DNA from 3 places in the Streptomyces sp. NPDC005863 genome. Region 1 is predicted to be linked to each of the others. Evidence: riboswitches for the same ligand, from Rfam matches in the RefSeq annotation. Region 1 holds a riboswitch; each other region holds the start of a gene.

Region 1 (4,271 bases):
GCCGGACTGAGCTTCGCCATCCAGGACTACGTGGGCGCCCAGAACAGCTCGACCGGGGTGCCGCCCGCGCAGATCATGATCGACGCGATCGGCGAGTCCGGCGCGACGGCGCTGCTGCTCATCGTCATCGTGGCGCAGCTGTTCTGCGGCAACGCGGAGACGGCCGCGGCCAGCCGCATGGTGTTCGCGTTCAGCCGCGACAACGCGCTGCCCGGCTCGGCGATCTGGCGCAAGGTCAGCTCCCGTACCCAGGTGCCGGTGCCCGCCGTGTGGCTGTCGGTGGGGCTCGCCGCGGTCATCGCGCTGCCCTCCCTGTACTCGACGACCGCGTACACGGCGGTGACCGCCATCAACGTCATCGGCATCACCCCCGCGTACGCCATCCCGATCTACCTGCGCCTTCGCGCGGGCGACCGCTTCCAGCCCGGTCCGTGGAACCTCGGCCGCTGGAGCAAGCCGGTCGGCTGGATCGCGGTGGTCTGGGTGGTGTTCGTGACGGTGCTGTTCTGCCTGCCGCAGGTCTCCCCGGTGACCGTCGACTCGATGAACTACGCGTCGATCGCGCTCGCCGCGGTGCTGCTCCTGGCCACCGTGTGGTGGTTCGTGGCGCGACGCTCCTACAGCACGCCGCAGGCGTACGGCTCGGACCGCGAGCAGGCCGAGGTCGCGGAGAACATCGTCTGAGTCACGGCCCCGGCCCGCTCCGCGGCGCGTCAGCGGCCGCCGGCCACCCGTACGACCGTGCCGGTCGCGTACGACGCGTCGTCCGAGAGCAGCCAGGAGACGGCCGCCGCGATCTCCGACGGCCGGCCCGAGCGCCCCAGCGGGATGCCCGCGGCGAGCTTCGCGGGGCGCTCGGGGTCGGCGTGGAACTCGGTCCAGATCACGCCGGGGGCAACGGCGTTGACGCGGATGCCGTCGCCCGCGACCTCCTTGGAGAGGCCGACCGTCAGCGTGTCGACGGCGCCCTTGGCCGCCGCGTAGTGGACGTACTCGCCGGGGGCGCCGAGGGTGGCCGCCGCGGACGAGATGTTCACGATCGCGCCGCCGCCGTTCGCCGTCAGGTCCCGCACCGCGCGCCGGGCGCAGAGCAGATAGCCGAGGACGTTCACTTCGAGCGCCCGGCGCATGCCCTCGGCGTCGGCCTCCGCGAGGGGCCCGACGGGGCCGCTCACGCCGGCGTTGTTGACCAGACCGGTGACCGGGCCGAGTTCGGCGGCGGCGGTGTCGAAGAGACGGTCGACGTCGGCCTCGTCGGCGGTGTCGACCTGGACGGTGACGCAGCGTCGTCCTGCCGCGCGGACCGCGTCGGCGGCCTCTTCGGCGGCTGCCTGATGGGAGCGGTAGCCGATGACGACGTCGTGGCCGTCCTCGGCGAGACGGGCGCTGACGGCCGCGCCGATACCGCGGCTGCCGCCGGTGACGACGGTGACGGGGTGGTGCTGCACGGGGGACCTCCGGCTCTGGGTGGCTGACTGTCGCGCCGCCCGGCCGCGGGGGTCGCCCGCGTCCGGATCACGCCGTCATCCTACGAAGCGGTGACCTTGACCGGTGGGCAGGGCGGGACGACCGGTGGGCAGGTCCGCGTCGAGCGGGATCAGGGTGGCGCGGCCGGTGCCGTGCCGCAGCCGCAGCAGATTGCGGCCGGGCTCCCACTGGACGACGCCGTGGTGGGCGCGCAGCTGGGCCCGCAGCCGTTCCGGGTCAAGGGTGCGCAGCGCGGCGGGGGCGCCCAGGGTGGGGCCGAGGAGGTGGAGCGGGATCAGACCGTCGTCGCGTACGTCGTACGAGGAGAGCAGTACGTCGACCCGCTCGGCGGGCTCGACCCGCTGGCCGTGCTCGACGTCGTCGGCCGTAGAGGTGGGAGTGGCGTGCTGGTGCGTCATGGTGCGCCTCCGGAGTCGTGGACCCCGGGTGTCGCCGACCCCGGTGATCCGCCGTTCCCCGTGCACGTCGCACGGGGCGGGTCGTCACCCGGGGCACCCGCGACGGAGCGGGGTGCCGTCCAGCGAGCCGGGGCTTGGCGCTGGAACTCGTGACCCGCACCGACCGTAACACGGTGCCGCGGAGGCCTGCCCGGGGTTATTCGTGCCCCCCGGGCCGGCCTCCGGGCGGTGCCTACGGAGCCTCGGCCGGGACGACCGCGTCCTCCGGGGCGGCCGCCTCCGCGGGCAGGCTGTCCATGAACGAGCTGACCGAGAAGACCGCGTTGCCGGGGCCCGCGGGACCGTAACCGGGGGGCGACGACAGGCCGTTGGACTCCATCGTGGCGCGGTAGGCCTCCAGGAGCCGCACGTGGTACTCCAGCGGGGCGCCCTGCGGGTTGGCCTTGCCGAGCGGCGTCGTGGGCTCGGGGCACCACGTGGTGAAGCGGGGCGTGATGCCGCGCGACATGAAGTACTGCAGGCCCTCGACGGTGGAGTCGATGGCCTCGTCGACCGTCTTGAAGCCGAACGGCTCCGCCATCTCCACGCCCGCGACGAAGTTGGGGATGACGTTGCGCGGCCCGAACACCTCGGCGGAGTCCAGGATGCGGCGGTGCCACTCGTCACGGCCGACGTAGCGCTCCTTGCCGGGGCAGTACCGCTCGAAGAGGTAGGGGTCCCACACCTCGTAGTTGGGGTGGTAGATCCGCACGCCGTAGTCGTGGAAGCGCTGCACGTCCGCCTTGGGCAGCGCCTGGGCGACGACCTTGCCGATCCAGCGGCCCGGGAAGCGCTCCTCGATGGCCTTCGCGTACTGGCCGTAGAAGTCGGCCTCGTCCTTGCCCTGGAGCCGCGTGGTGATGGCGCCGCCGGTGAGGGTGTACGCGGTGGACGACTTGTTCGTGTCGTACTTGTCGATGATGGCGAGGGCTTCGAGGACCTCGTCCATCGGCTTCACGCCCGTGTAGGGGCGGCCCGCCGCCTTCTGCTGGCGCCAGTTGTGGTTGATGTCGCAGTACTGGCACTCCTCCTTGGCGCCGAAGTACTGGCAGACCCGGAAGACCGTCAGGTAGATGAGGTAGCCCCACTGGATGGTGGGCGCCACCTCCATCACGGACTTGCCGTTCTCCAGCGTGTGCCGGTAGTAGTCCGGCATCGGCGGCAGGCCGACGTCGGAGATGCGGGCGCCGTCCAGGTAGAGGCCGAGCACGCCGTGGTCGTCGGCGGCCACGCGGTAGGGCGAGGACGGGTTCACGCGGACCGAGACGACGGTGCGGCGCAGCTCGTAGGGGCCGCCGGTGAGGACGATCTCCTCGGGCGGGCGGCGCAGGGCCGCGGCGCCCAGTTCGGGGAGCGTGCCGTGGTCGAAGGAGAAGATGAAGTACGACTTCGGCTTGACCTCGCCGCCTTCGTTGTCGCTCAGCGCCGACTCGTCGAAGGCGATGCCGCCGCGCAGCAGATCCTCCTTGATGACGGCTTCCCGCGGCACGTGCGGGAACCGCTCCATGAGTGACTCGATGAGCTCGGTACGGCTCTCGCTGCGGCTTGGCATGGGCCGGGCACCTCGGATCCTGTCGGTCGATCTGTCCCGTCCACGCTAATACCCGGCCGTTCCGTTCGGGATCGGGCTCCGGTCGTAGGGCGGCCGCGCCGCGCGGCTATGCTTTCAAGAGTTTCGCCAGAACGCGGTCGAGCGCCTCGATGTCCTCGTCCGGCAGCCCGAGGAGCGCGTCGGGCGGTGTGGTGAGGATCGCGGTGGCGCGGGCGGCCGCGGCCCGGCCCTCCTCGGTGAGGTGGACCAGTTTGGACCGGCGGTCGTCGGGGTTGGTGATGCGTTCGGCGAGGCCGCGGCGGACCAGGTCGTCGACGATGACGGTGGTGTAGGGCGGGTCGCTGCCCAGCCGCTCGGTCAGGTCCCGCAGCGTGATCGGGTCGCCGGTGAGGCGGCGCAGCGCCCTGATGCGGCTGAAGCTCATGCCGAGGCTCTCGGCCACCGCCTTGCGGCGGTTGTGCCGGTCGAGCACCAGGGTGTTCAGGCCCTGCCAGACGCGGGTCGCCGTCCTGAGGGTCGCGTCGTCGGCAGCCGGCTCGGTGTCGTGTGCGCGCTCCATCAGGCCTTCACTGTCTCCTTCGTCCCCTCCGCGTCCTCGGCGGCGAGCGTCCGCGCGGTGCGCCGGGCCGTTTCCCTGGCCCAGCGGCCGGAGGTGAGCGTACCCGTGACCAGCACGGCGGCGCCGCAGCCCGCGATGATCCACCAGGCCGTGCGGCCCGCGTCGGTGAAGCCCGCCGCGCCCGCGTGCACCCCGCCGGCCATGAGGGCGCCGATGACGGCGACGCCGAGGGACT
Region 2 (4,271 bases), on a different contig from region 1:
CGATGTTCTTCGACAGCTCCGTCCGGTCCACCCGGACGATCAGCTTCCGGTCCTCCCCGTCCTGCGTACCCGCCTGCCCGCGCAGCGTCCGCATCCGCTCCTCGACGTCGTCCCGCCGCGAGCGCTCCCGCAGGAAGTCCGCGTCGGCGCCGAGCCCGTGCACCCCGATCCGGGTGCCCGATGTCCCGCCGACGACCCGCACACAGCACTCCGTGAACGCGTCCGCCCACCGCCCGGTGAGGAACCCCAGCCGGTCGGCGCCCAGCATCCCGCGCAGCACCTGCTCGGCCACGTCGTCCGGCAGCATCCGGAAGTAGTCGACGGGCGCCCACGGCGTGTGTGAGAAGTGGCCGATCCGCACGTCCTCCCGGAGCTCGCGGAGCATCCCCGGCACCAGCGTCAGGTGGTAGTCCTGCACCAGGACCGCCGCGCCCGGCGCCGCCTCCGCCGCCAGCGCCTCGGCGAAGGCCCGGTTGTACCTCTCGTACGCCGCCCACCGCGCGCGGAACTCCGGCCCGAAGACCGGCTCCAGCGGCGTCTGGTACAGCATGTGGTGGACGAACCACAGCACCGAGTTGGCGATGCCGTTGTACGCGTCCGCGTGGACGTCCGCGTCGATGTCCAGCATCCGTACGCCCGGCTCGCCGACGCCCCGCCGCACCGCCTCGCGGTCGCCGTCGCCGAGCGCCGCGCACACCCACAGCGCGTCCGCGTCGTCACCGATGGCGCTGAGCCCGGAGACCAGACCGCCGCCCCCGCGTTTCGCGGTCAGCTCCCCGTCCTCACCCACGGTGTACGAGACGGGGCCGCGGTTGGACGCGACGAGTACCTGCGCTGCTGCTGACGATCGTGCTGCTGCTGACGATGCGGACTCGGAGACCATGTGGCAAAACGTAGCCCGTGACGGGCTCGGGCAAACGTACGGACGGACTCCGCGTACGGCCTGGCCGGATGTGACGCCCTACGCCACGCGACGGTGCGCGTACTCCGCGATGCCCGTCATCGGAGGGCGCTCCTCCGTGTCGACCGGATACGTGCGCGGCACGAACCCGTCCGCCCCCCGCTCGAACTGCGTCAGCTCCGGCCGCAGGAGATGGCCGCGCGCCAGCCGCAGCTGCGCCGTCCGGTAGATCGCCGCCGCCATCCGCCCGAGCGCCTGCCCGTCCTGGTGCCGGTGCCTGCGCACCCCCACGTCCACCTGCGCCAGCGCGTCCAGACCCACCGTGTGCAGCGCGTCGACGAGCAGCCCCAGCTCCACGCCGTACCCCACGGGGAACGGCAGCCGCTCCAGGAGCGACCTGCGCGCCGCGTACTCGCCGCCCAGCGGCTGGACGAACCCCGCGAGCAGCGGCCAGTGCATGTTCAGGAGCGGGCGCGCCATCAGCTCCGTCACCCGGCCGCCCTGCCCCGCGGCCGACCCCAGCGGCCGGTCGTACATCGCCTTCACGAAGGCCACGTCCGGGTCGGTGAGCAGCGGGCCCACGATGCCCGAGACGAAGTCCGCGGAGAACTCCCGCAGATCCGCGTCGACGAACGCCACGACGTCCCCGCCCGTCACCAGGAGCGAGCGCCACAGCACCTCGCCCTTGCCGGGCACCGGAGTCAGGCGCGGCAGGATCTCGTCCCGGTGCACGACCCTGGCGCCCGCCGCCGACGCCACCTCGGCCGTACGGTCCGAGGAGCCGGAGTCGATCACCACGAGCTCGTCGACCAGCGGGACCTCCTCCATCAGTGCGCGGCGGATCTTGGTGACGATCTCGCCGACCGTTCCCTCCTCGTCGAGCGCGGGCAGTACGACGCTCACCGAGGTTCCTGACGCGCGTTTGGCGGCGACCAGGAGATCCAGCGGGCGGTCGGCGACGGACCAGGAACGCCTGCTCAGCCAGTGCTCGACCTCTTCCAGCACGGTCGCAGTCCTCCCATATGTGATCCATCTCGCGGTTCGGACGACTATCTCTAGGGTCCGGGGCTTCGGTTACAGTCTTGAACAACGCCGATGACCACCGCATGTCGGGGGTCCCGGGCGTCACACAATCGAATACCGCTCATCCAGAGGGGCAGAGGGATACGGCCCGTTGAAGCCCCGGCAACCCTCCAGCCGGTCTCGTACGCGATCAAGTGATCAGCGCCGCGAGGCTCCCGGCTAGGGAAGGTGCCAAATCCGTCTCGCGGCGAGATGCGTCGCGAGGAAGATGAGGAGAAAGGGCCTCGCCTCCATGGCTGTGCAGACTGTCGCCACCGAGAACACCACCACCTCCGTAGACCTCGGCCCCGCATCGGGACTCTCCTGCCGGGAATGCGGCACCACTTTCCCGCTCGGCCCGATCTTCGCCTGCGCCGAGTGTTTCGGCCCCCTCGAAGTCGCGTACGACCTGCCCCTCGGCGACCCGGAGTCCCTGCGCAAGCAGATCGAGGCGGGCCCCGCCAACATCTGGCGCTACGCCCCGCTGCTGCCCGTCCCCGCCGACGTGGCCGACAAGCCGAACCTGAACCCGGGCTGGACCAAGCTCGTCAAGGCCGACAACCTCGCCGCCGAACTCGGCGTCCAACAGGGCAAGTTGTTTGTCAAGGACGACTCCGGCAACCCCACGCACTCCTTCAAGGACCGCGTCGTCGCGCAGGCCCTCGAAGCGGCGCGCGCCTTCGGCTTCACCACCCTGTCCTGCTCCTCCACCGGCAACCTCGCGGGCGCCGTCGGCGCCGCCGCCGCCCGCGCCGGCTTCCGCTCCTGCGTGTTCATCCCGCACGACCTGGAGCAGGGCAAGGTCGTCATGGCCGCGGTCTACGGCGGCGAGCTCGTCGGCATCGAGGGCAACTACGACGACGTGAACCGCTTCTGCTCCGAGCTCATCGGCGACCCGCTGGGCGAGGGCTGGGGCTTCGTCAACGTCAACCTGCGGCCGTACTACGGCGAGGGCTCCAAGACCCTCGCGTACGAGATCTGCGAGCAGCTGGGCTGGGTCATCCCCGACCAGCTGGTCATCCCGATCGCCTCCGGATCGCAGCTCACGAAGATCGACAAGGGGCTGAAGGAGCTCATCGCGCTGGGCCTCGTCGAGGACAAGCCCTACAAGATCTTCGGCGCGCAGGCGGAGGGGTGCTCCCCGGTGTCGGCGGCCTTCAAGGCCGGCCATGACGTGGTCCGCCCGCAGAAGCCGAACACCATCGCCAAGTCGCTGGCCATCGGCAACCCGGCCGACGGGCCGTACGTGCTCGACATCGCGCGGCGTACGGGGGGTGCGGTGGAGGATGTGAACGACGAGCAGGTCGTCGAAGCGATCGAGCTGCTCGCCCGGAGCGAGGGGATCTTCGCGGAGACCGCGGGCGGGGTGACGGTGGGCGTCACGAAGAAGCTCGTCGAGGCGGGGCTCATCGATCCCTCCCTCACCACGGTGGTGTTGAACACCGGTGACGGGCTCAAGACGCTCGACGCGGTTGCCGAGAGGTCCCAGGCGACCGCCACGATCAAGCCGAACCTTGAGGCGTTTCGCTCCGCGGGGCTCGCCGGTTAGGCCGTAGCTTCCCTGCGGGCCGGCCGTGGCCGGTCGCGCAGTTCCCCGCGTCCCTGACGGGGCGCCCCCGCCCCCTGATATCCCCGAGGTGAAACCCATGAGCGTCAACGTCCGTATCCCCACCATTCTGCGTACCTACACCGGCGGCAAGGCCGAGGTCGCCGCCGAGGGGGCGAACCTCGGGGAGGTCATCGCCGACCTGGAGAAGAACCACACCGGCATCGCCGCCCGCGTCCTGGACGACCAGGGCAAGCTGCGCCGGTTCGTGAACGTGTACGTCAACGACGACGACGTCCGGTTCGAGCAGGGACTGGAGACCGCCACCCCGGACGGTGCGGGCGTCTCGATCATTCCGGCCGTCGCCGGCGGCTGATCCTTTTCTGCAAGAACCCTGCTTAACCCGAATTGCCCTCTCCGTCGGAGAAACGGAGGGGGCAATTCTGCATGGTTGAGCGCGGTACAGTTGGGAAGTGTGCTTCGCCGTTTGTGCCGAGCGCATATACGAAGTCGACCCGGAGTCGACAAGAAGCAGCCAATGCGCGCCGCCCATTTGAGCCCCATGTGGCTTTTGCCCGGCCCGACTTGCCCTGAATTACGGCAAATTCTCCGCATATTACCGATCGCGCGTGCCCAGAATTCTCGTCCGATTGACCTGTTGCAGACGGCAGTTGGACAGATACATTCAGCGGCGGTCGACGCGTTCCGGCGCACACCCCCAATCAGTGGGGGGTGAGGTCTGACCCGGGTCCGCGAAGTGCG
Region 3 (4,271 bases), on a different contig from region 1:
TGAACGCGATCACCTGGTTCGTCCGGATCGCCTTCTTCGTCGGGCCGGTCGTCGCCTTCATCGTCACCAAGCGGATCTGCCTGGGTCTGCAGCGGCGCGACAAGGACAAGGTGCTGCACGGCCGCGAGTCGGGCATCATCAAGCGGCTGCCGCACGGTGAGTTCATCGAGATCCACGAGCCGCTCAGCCAGGACCAGCTGCACACGCTCACCGCGCACGAGCAGTACAAGCCGGTCGAGATCGGCCCGTCGGTCGACGAGAACGGCGTCGAGCGCAAGCTGTCCGGTTCGCAGAAGCTCCGGGCGAAGCTCTCCAAGGGCTACTACGGGGAGAACAACCAGATCCCCAAGCCCACCGCCGAGGAGTACAAGGAGATCACGAGCGGCCACGGCCACCACTGATCCACCCGAGCTCCGAAGCTCCGACCCCCGAGGTCGCCACGGCAAGAGCCCCGTCCAGTGCATGGACGGGGCTCTTCGCCGTCCCGGGGCTGGATAGGGTGGTGTCACCCCGGCGCGCCGGGGCGTTTCCCCACCCACCGGACAGACCAGGAGCAGCCATGAACGCTGTGACCCCCGCAGGAGGCGACACCGCGGCGGCCCGTTCCTGGCCCGGCGTGCTGAACGGTCTGCTCGACGGACGGGACCAGAGCGCCGACGACACCGCGTGGGCGATGGACCGCATCATGCGCGGCGAGGCCACCGACGCGCAGATCGCGGGCTTCGTGGTCGCGCTGCGCGCCAAGGGCGAGACCGTCGCGGAGATCTCCGGTCTGGTACGAGCGATGTACGCGCACGCCAACGTCATCGAGGTGCCGGGCCCGAGCGTCGACATCGTGGGCACCGGCGGCGACGGCGCCAAGACCGTCAACATCTCCACCATGTCCGCGATCGTCGTCGCGGGAACGGGCGCCAAGGTCGTCAAGCACGGCAACCGCGCCGCCTCCAGCGCGTCCGGCGCCTCCGACGTCCTGGGGAAGCTCGGCGTCAACCTGGACCTCACGCCCCGGCGGGTCGTCGAGGTCGCCGAGGAGGCCGGCATCACGTTCTGCTTCGCCGTGAAGTTCCACCCCGCGCTGCGGCACGTCGGCGCCGCCCGCAGCCAGCTGGGCATCAGGACGGTCTTCAACCTGCTCGGCCCGCTCACCAACCCCGCGCGGGTGCGGGCCCAGGCGGTCGGGGTCGCCGACCCGCGGATGGCGCCCGTCGTCGCCGGGGTCTTCGCCGAGCGCGGGCACTCCTCGCTCGTCTTCCGCGGCGACGACGGACTCGACGAGCTGACGACGACGTCGACGTCCCGGGTCTGGACCGTGCGGGACGGCGCCGTGCGCGAGGAGCCCTTCGACCCGCGGGACGTCGGGATCGACCTGGTGCCCGTCGAGGCGCTGCGGGGCGCCGACGCCTCGTACAACGCCGAGGTGGCGCGGCGCCTCCTGGACGGCGAGAGCGGGCCGGTGCGGGACGCGGTGCTGCTGAACTCCGCGGCGGCGCTCGTGGCCCTCACGCCGACCGACGAGCCGCTGGTGGAGCAGATCCGCGCCGGGATGGCCCGCGCGGCGCAGGCGATCGACTCCGGCGCCGCCAAGCGGGCCCTGGAGCGCTGGGTGTCGGCCAGCAACCGCTGAGCGGCCCCCTGTGTGACGCAAGGCGCAGTCCGGATTTTGGACTGCGCCTTGCGCGCCGAAGATCGTATGGCAGGATGCTGCACAGGTCATGAGTGACAGCGACTACGGCCCCGGCCCGCTGTCCGGCAACCCTCCGTCCGTGGCGGGGTGCCCCGGGTGAAGACCAGGTCGTACGCAGCAAGGCGTATGGCAAGCGCGGACCCCTGCAAACCCTGGGGTCCTGGTCCTCAAGGGAGCAGTCTCGTGAGCAAGCGAATGTGACAGGGCTTCACGCCCCGCCTCCGCACACCCTTCTTCACCTTTCTCCCGCGCCGTCGACATCGTTGTGGCGCGGTGAATTCGCCTGCCTCTCACGGGAGTTCGCCATGTCTGTTTCCGCCGTTGCCGTCGACGCCTCCGTCTGTGCCCCGCTGGCCGTGCTCGGCCGGGACGTCACCGTTCCGCTGGTCACCGGCGGCGAGGTGACGTACGCCGCGCTCGACTACGCGGCGAGCGCGCCGGCCCTGCAGCGGGTCTGGGACGACGTGGCCGCGTACGCGCCGTACTACGGCAGCGTGCACCGCGGCGCCGGCTACCTCTCGCAGCTCTCCACCGACCTCTTCGAGAACTCCCGCACCACCGTCGCCGACTTCCTCGGCTGCCGCGAGGGCGACCAGGTCGTCTTCACCCGCTCCACCACCGACTCGCTGAACCTGCTGGCAGCCGCCCTGCCCGCCGGCTGCGAGGTCTTCGTCTTCGAGACCGAGCACCACGCCTCGCTGCTGCCGTGGCGGGACGCCCGCGTCACCTACCTCGACGCGCCGCGCACCCCCGACGAGGCCGTCCACACCCTGGAGCGCGCCCTCGCCGACCGCGAGCCCTACGGCCCCGCCCTGGTCTGCGTGACCGGCGCCTCCAACGTCACCGGCGAGATCTGGCCGGTGCGCGAGCTGGCCGCCGCCGCCCACGCGCACGGCGCCCGCATCGTCCTGGACGCCGCGCAGCTCGCGCCCCACCACCCGGTCTCCATCGATGAGTTGGACGTGGACTGGGTCGCCTTCTCCGGTCACAAGCTGTACGCGCCGTTCGGTTCGGGTGTCCTCGCGGGCCGCTCCGACTGGCTGCGCGCCGCCGAGCCCTACCTCGCGGGCGGCGGCGCCTCGCGGAAGGTGGCGCGACGCCCCAAGGAAGCGGGCGGCGGCGTGGACGTGGAGTGGCACGACAGCGCGGCCCGGCACGAGGCCGGCTCGCCCAACGTCATCGGCGTCTACTCGATCGCCTCCGCCTGCAAGGCACTCACCGAGGCGGGCTTCGACGAGCTGGTCGCCCGTGAGCAGTACCTGATCGCGAAGGTGCGCGAGGGCCTCGCCGAGGTGCCGCAGGTGCGGGTCCTCTCGCTCTTCGGGGACGACGCGCCGCGCGTGGGCGTCATCTCCTTCGTCGTGGACGGCTGGAACAGCTCGCACTTCGCCGCCGCGCTCTCCGCGGAGTACGGGATCGGCGTACGGGACGGCCTGTTCTGCGCCCACCCGCTGGTGCGCACCCTGCTCGGCGGCGAGCCGGACGAGCCCGGCGAGTGCGGCGCCCCCGAGGCCGCGCCCGGCGAGAAGTCGCTGAACGCCATCCGGGTGAGCTTCGGCGCGGGCACCCCCGACGAGCACGTCGAGCGTTTCGTGCGCGCGGTCAAGGAACTGGTGGCGGACGGCGCCCGGTGGAACTACCGCACCGAGGACGGGCGTTGCGTCCCGGACACCGGCGCGGCCGCCTGACCGGACGGGAGCGGACGGGAGCGGACGGCGCCTAGGAGTCGAGGCCGATCGCGAAAGCGGCCTCCAGGTCGTGCTGCGAGTACGTGCGGAACGCCACGTGCGTGTCGGTCCCCTCGACGCCGGGGATCTTGCTGATCCGGCCGGGGATGACGTCCGCGAGGTCGTCGTGGCGCGGCACCCGCACCATCGCGATGAGGTCGTACGTGCCGGTGACGGAGAAGACCTCGCTCACGGAGTCGAGGGCGGCGATCGACTCGGCGATCTCCGGGATCCGGTCCACGCTGGTCTTGATGAGCACGATCGCGGTGATCACGGCTTGCAGTCTCCCTCGGTGGCCGGTGCGGTGGCCCTCACTCTAGTCGTCCACACCCGCCACCCCCACGCGCAGACGAAGCCCAGCGAGAAGCCCACCAGGTGCGCCAGATAGGCGACCCCCGTCCCCTTGCCGTCCTGCCCCGCGGCCAGCCACTGCAGCGTCACCCAGAACGGCAGCACCACCCACGCCGGGAAGCGCAGCGGCAGAAAGAAGAGGAACGGGAAGAGGCTGGTGACGCGCGCCCTGGGGAAGAGATACAGGCAGGCACCGAGGACGGCGGAGATCGCGCCGGAGGCTCCCACGAGCGTCTGGTCGGAGCCCGCGTGCGCGGCGGCGTAGGCGAGCAGGGCGAGATAACCGCAGCAGAGGTAGAAGCACGCGTACAGGAGGTGGCCCATGCGTTCCTCGACCATGACGCCGAACACGTACAGGAAGAGCATGTTCCCCAGCAGATGAAGCCAGCTTCCGTGCACGAAGAGAGCGGTGAACGGGCCGAGCGCGGCGCGCGGGGCACCGCTGAACAGTTCGACGGGTACCACCCCCCACTGCTCGAAGTAGGCCTGCTGGGCGCCGATCATCTCGT

The links. A riboswitch is a leader RNA that binds a small molecule or an ion and turns the genes downstream of it on or off. The one in region 1 is predicted to bind S-adenosylmethionine.
Region 2: another riboswitch for S-adenosylmethionine. It lies ahead of thrC (threonine synthase); the one in region 1 lies ahead of ACFYO9_RS07980 (hypothetical protein).
Region 3: another riboswitch for S-adenosylmethionine. It lies ahead of ACFYO9_RS13295 (aminotransferase class V-fold PLP-dependent enzyme); the one in region 1 lies ahead of ACFYO9_RS07980 (hypothetical protein).

What each region holds. Positions count from the first base shown of each region.
Region 1 is NZ_JBIAII010000002.1:373,510-377,780, forward strand. Features, by position in the region: gene ACFYO9_RS07970 (amino acid permease) at 1-684, shown strand, start outside; gene ACFYO9_RS07975 (SDR family oxidoreductase) at 714-1,448, opposite strand; gene ACFYO9_RS07980 (hypothetical protein) at 1,524-1,886, opposite strand; SAM riboswitch class IV at 1,932-2,041, opposite strand; gene ACFYO9_RS07985 (radical SAM protein) at 2,119-3,477, opposite strand; gene ACFYO9_RS07990 (MarR family transcriptional regulator) at 3,584-4,036, opposite strand; gene ACFYO9_RS07995 (MFS transporter) at 4,036-4,271, opposite strand, start outside.
Region 2 is NZ_JBIAII010000016.1:148,081-152,351, forward strand. Features, by position in the region: gene ACFYO9_RS36515 (trehalose-6-phosphate synthase) at 1-883, opposite strand, end outside; gene ACFYO9_RS36520 (glucosyl-3-phosphoglycerate synthase) at 962-1,906, opposite strand; SAM riboswitch class I at 2,043-2,199, shown strand; gene thrC (threonine synthase) at 2,217-3,512, shown strand; gene ACFYO9_RS36530 (MoaD/ThiS family protein) at 3,610-3,885, shown strand.
Region 3 is NZ_JBIAII010000003.1:198,963-203,233, reverse strand. Features, by position in the region: gene ACFYO9_RS13305 (cytochrome bc complex cytochrome b subunit) at 1-401, shown strand, start outside; gene trpD (anthranilate phosphoribosyltransferase) at 560-1,624, shown strand; SAM riboswitch class IV at 1,709-1,826, shown strand; gene ACFYO9_RS13295 (aminotransferase class V-fold PLP-dependent enzyme) at 1,990-3,372, shown strand; gene ACFYO9_RS13290 (Lrp/AsnC family transcriptional regulator) at 3,404-3,685, opposite strand; gene ACFYO9_RS13285 (rhomboid family intramembrane serine protease) at 3,682-4,271, opposite strand, start outside.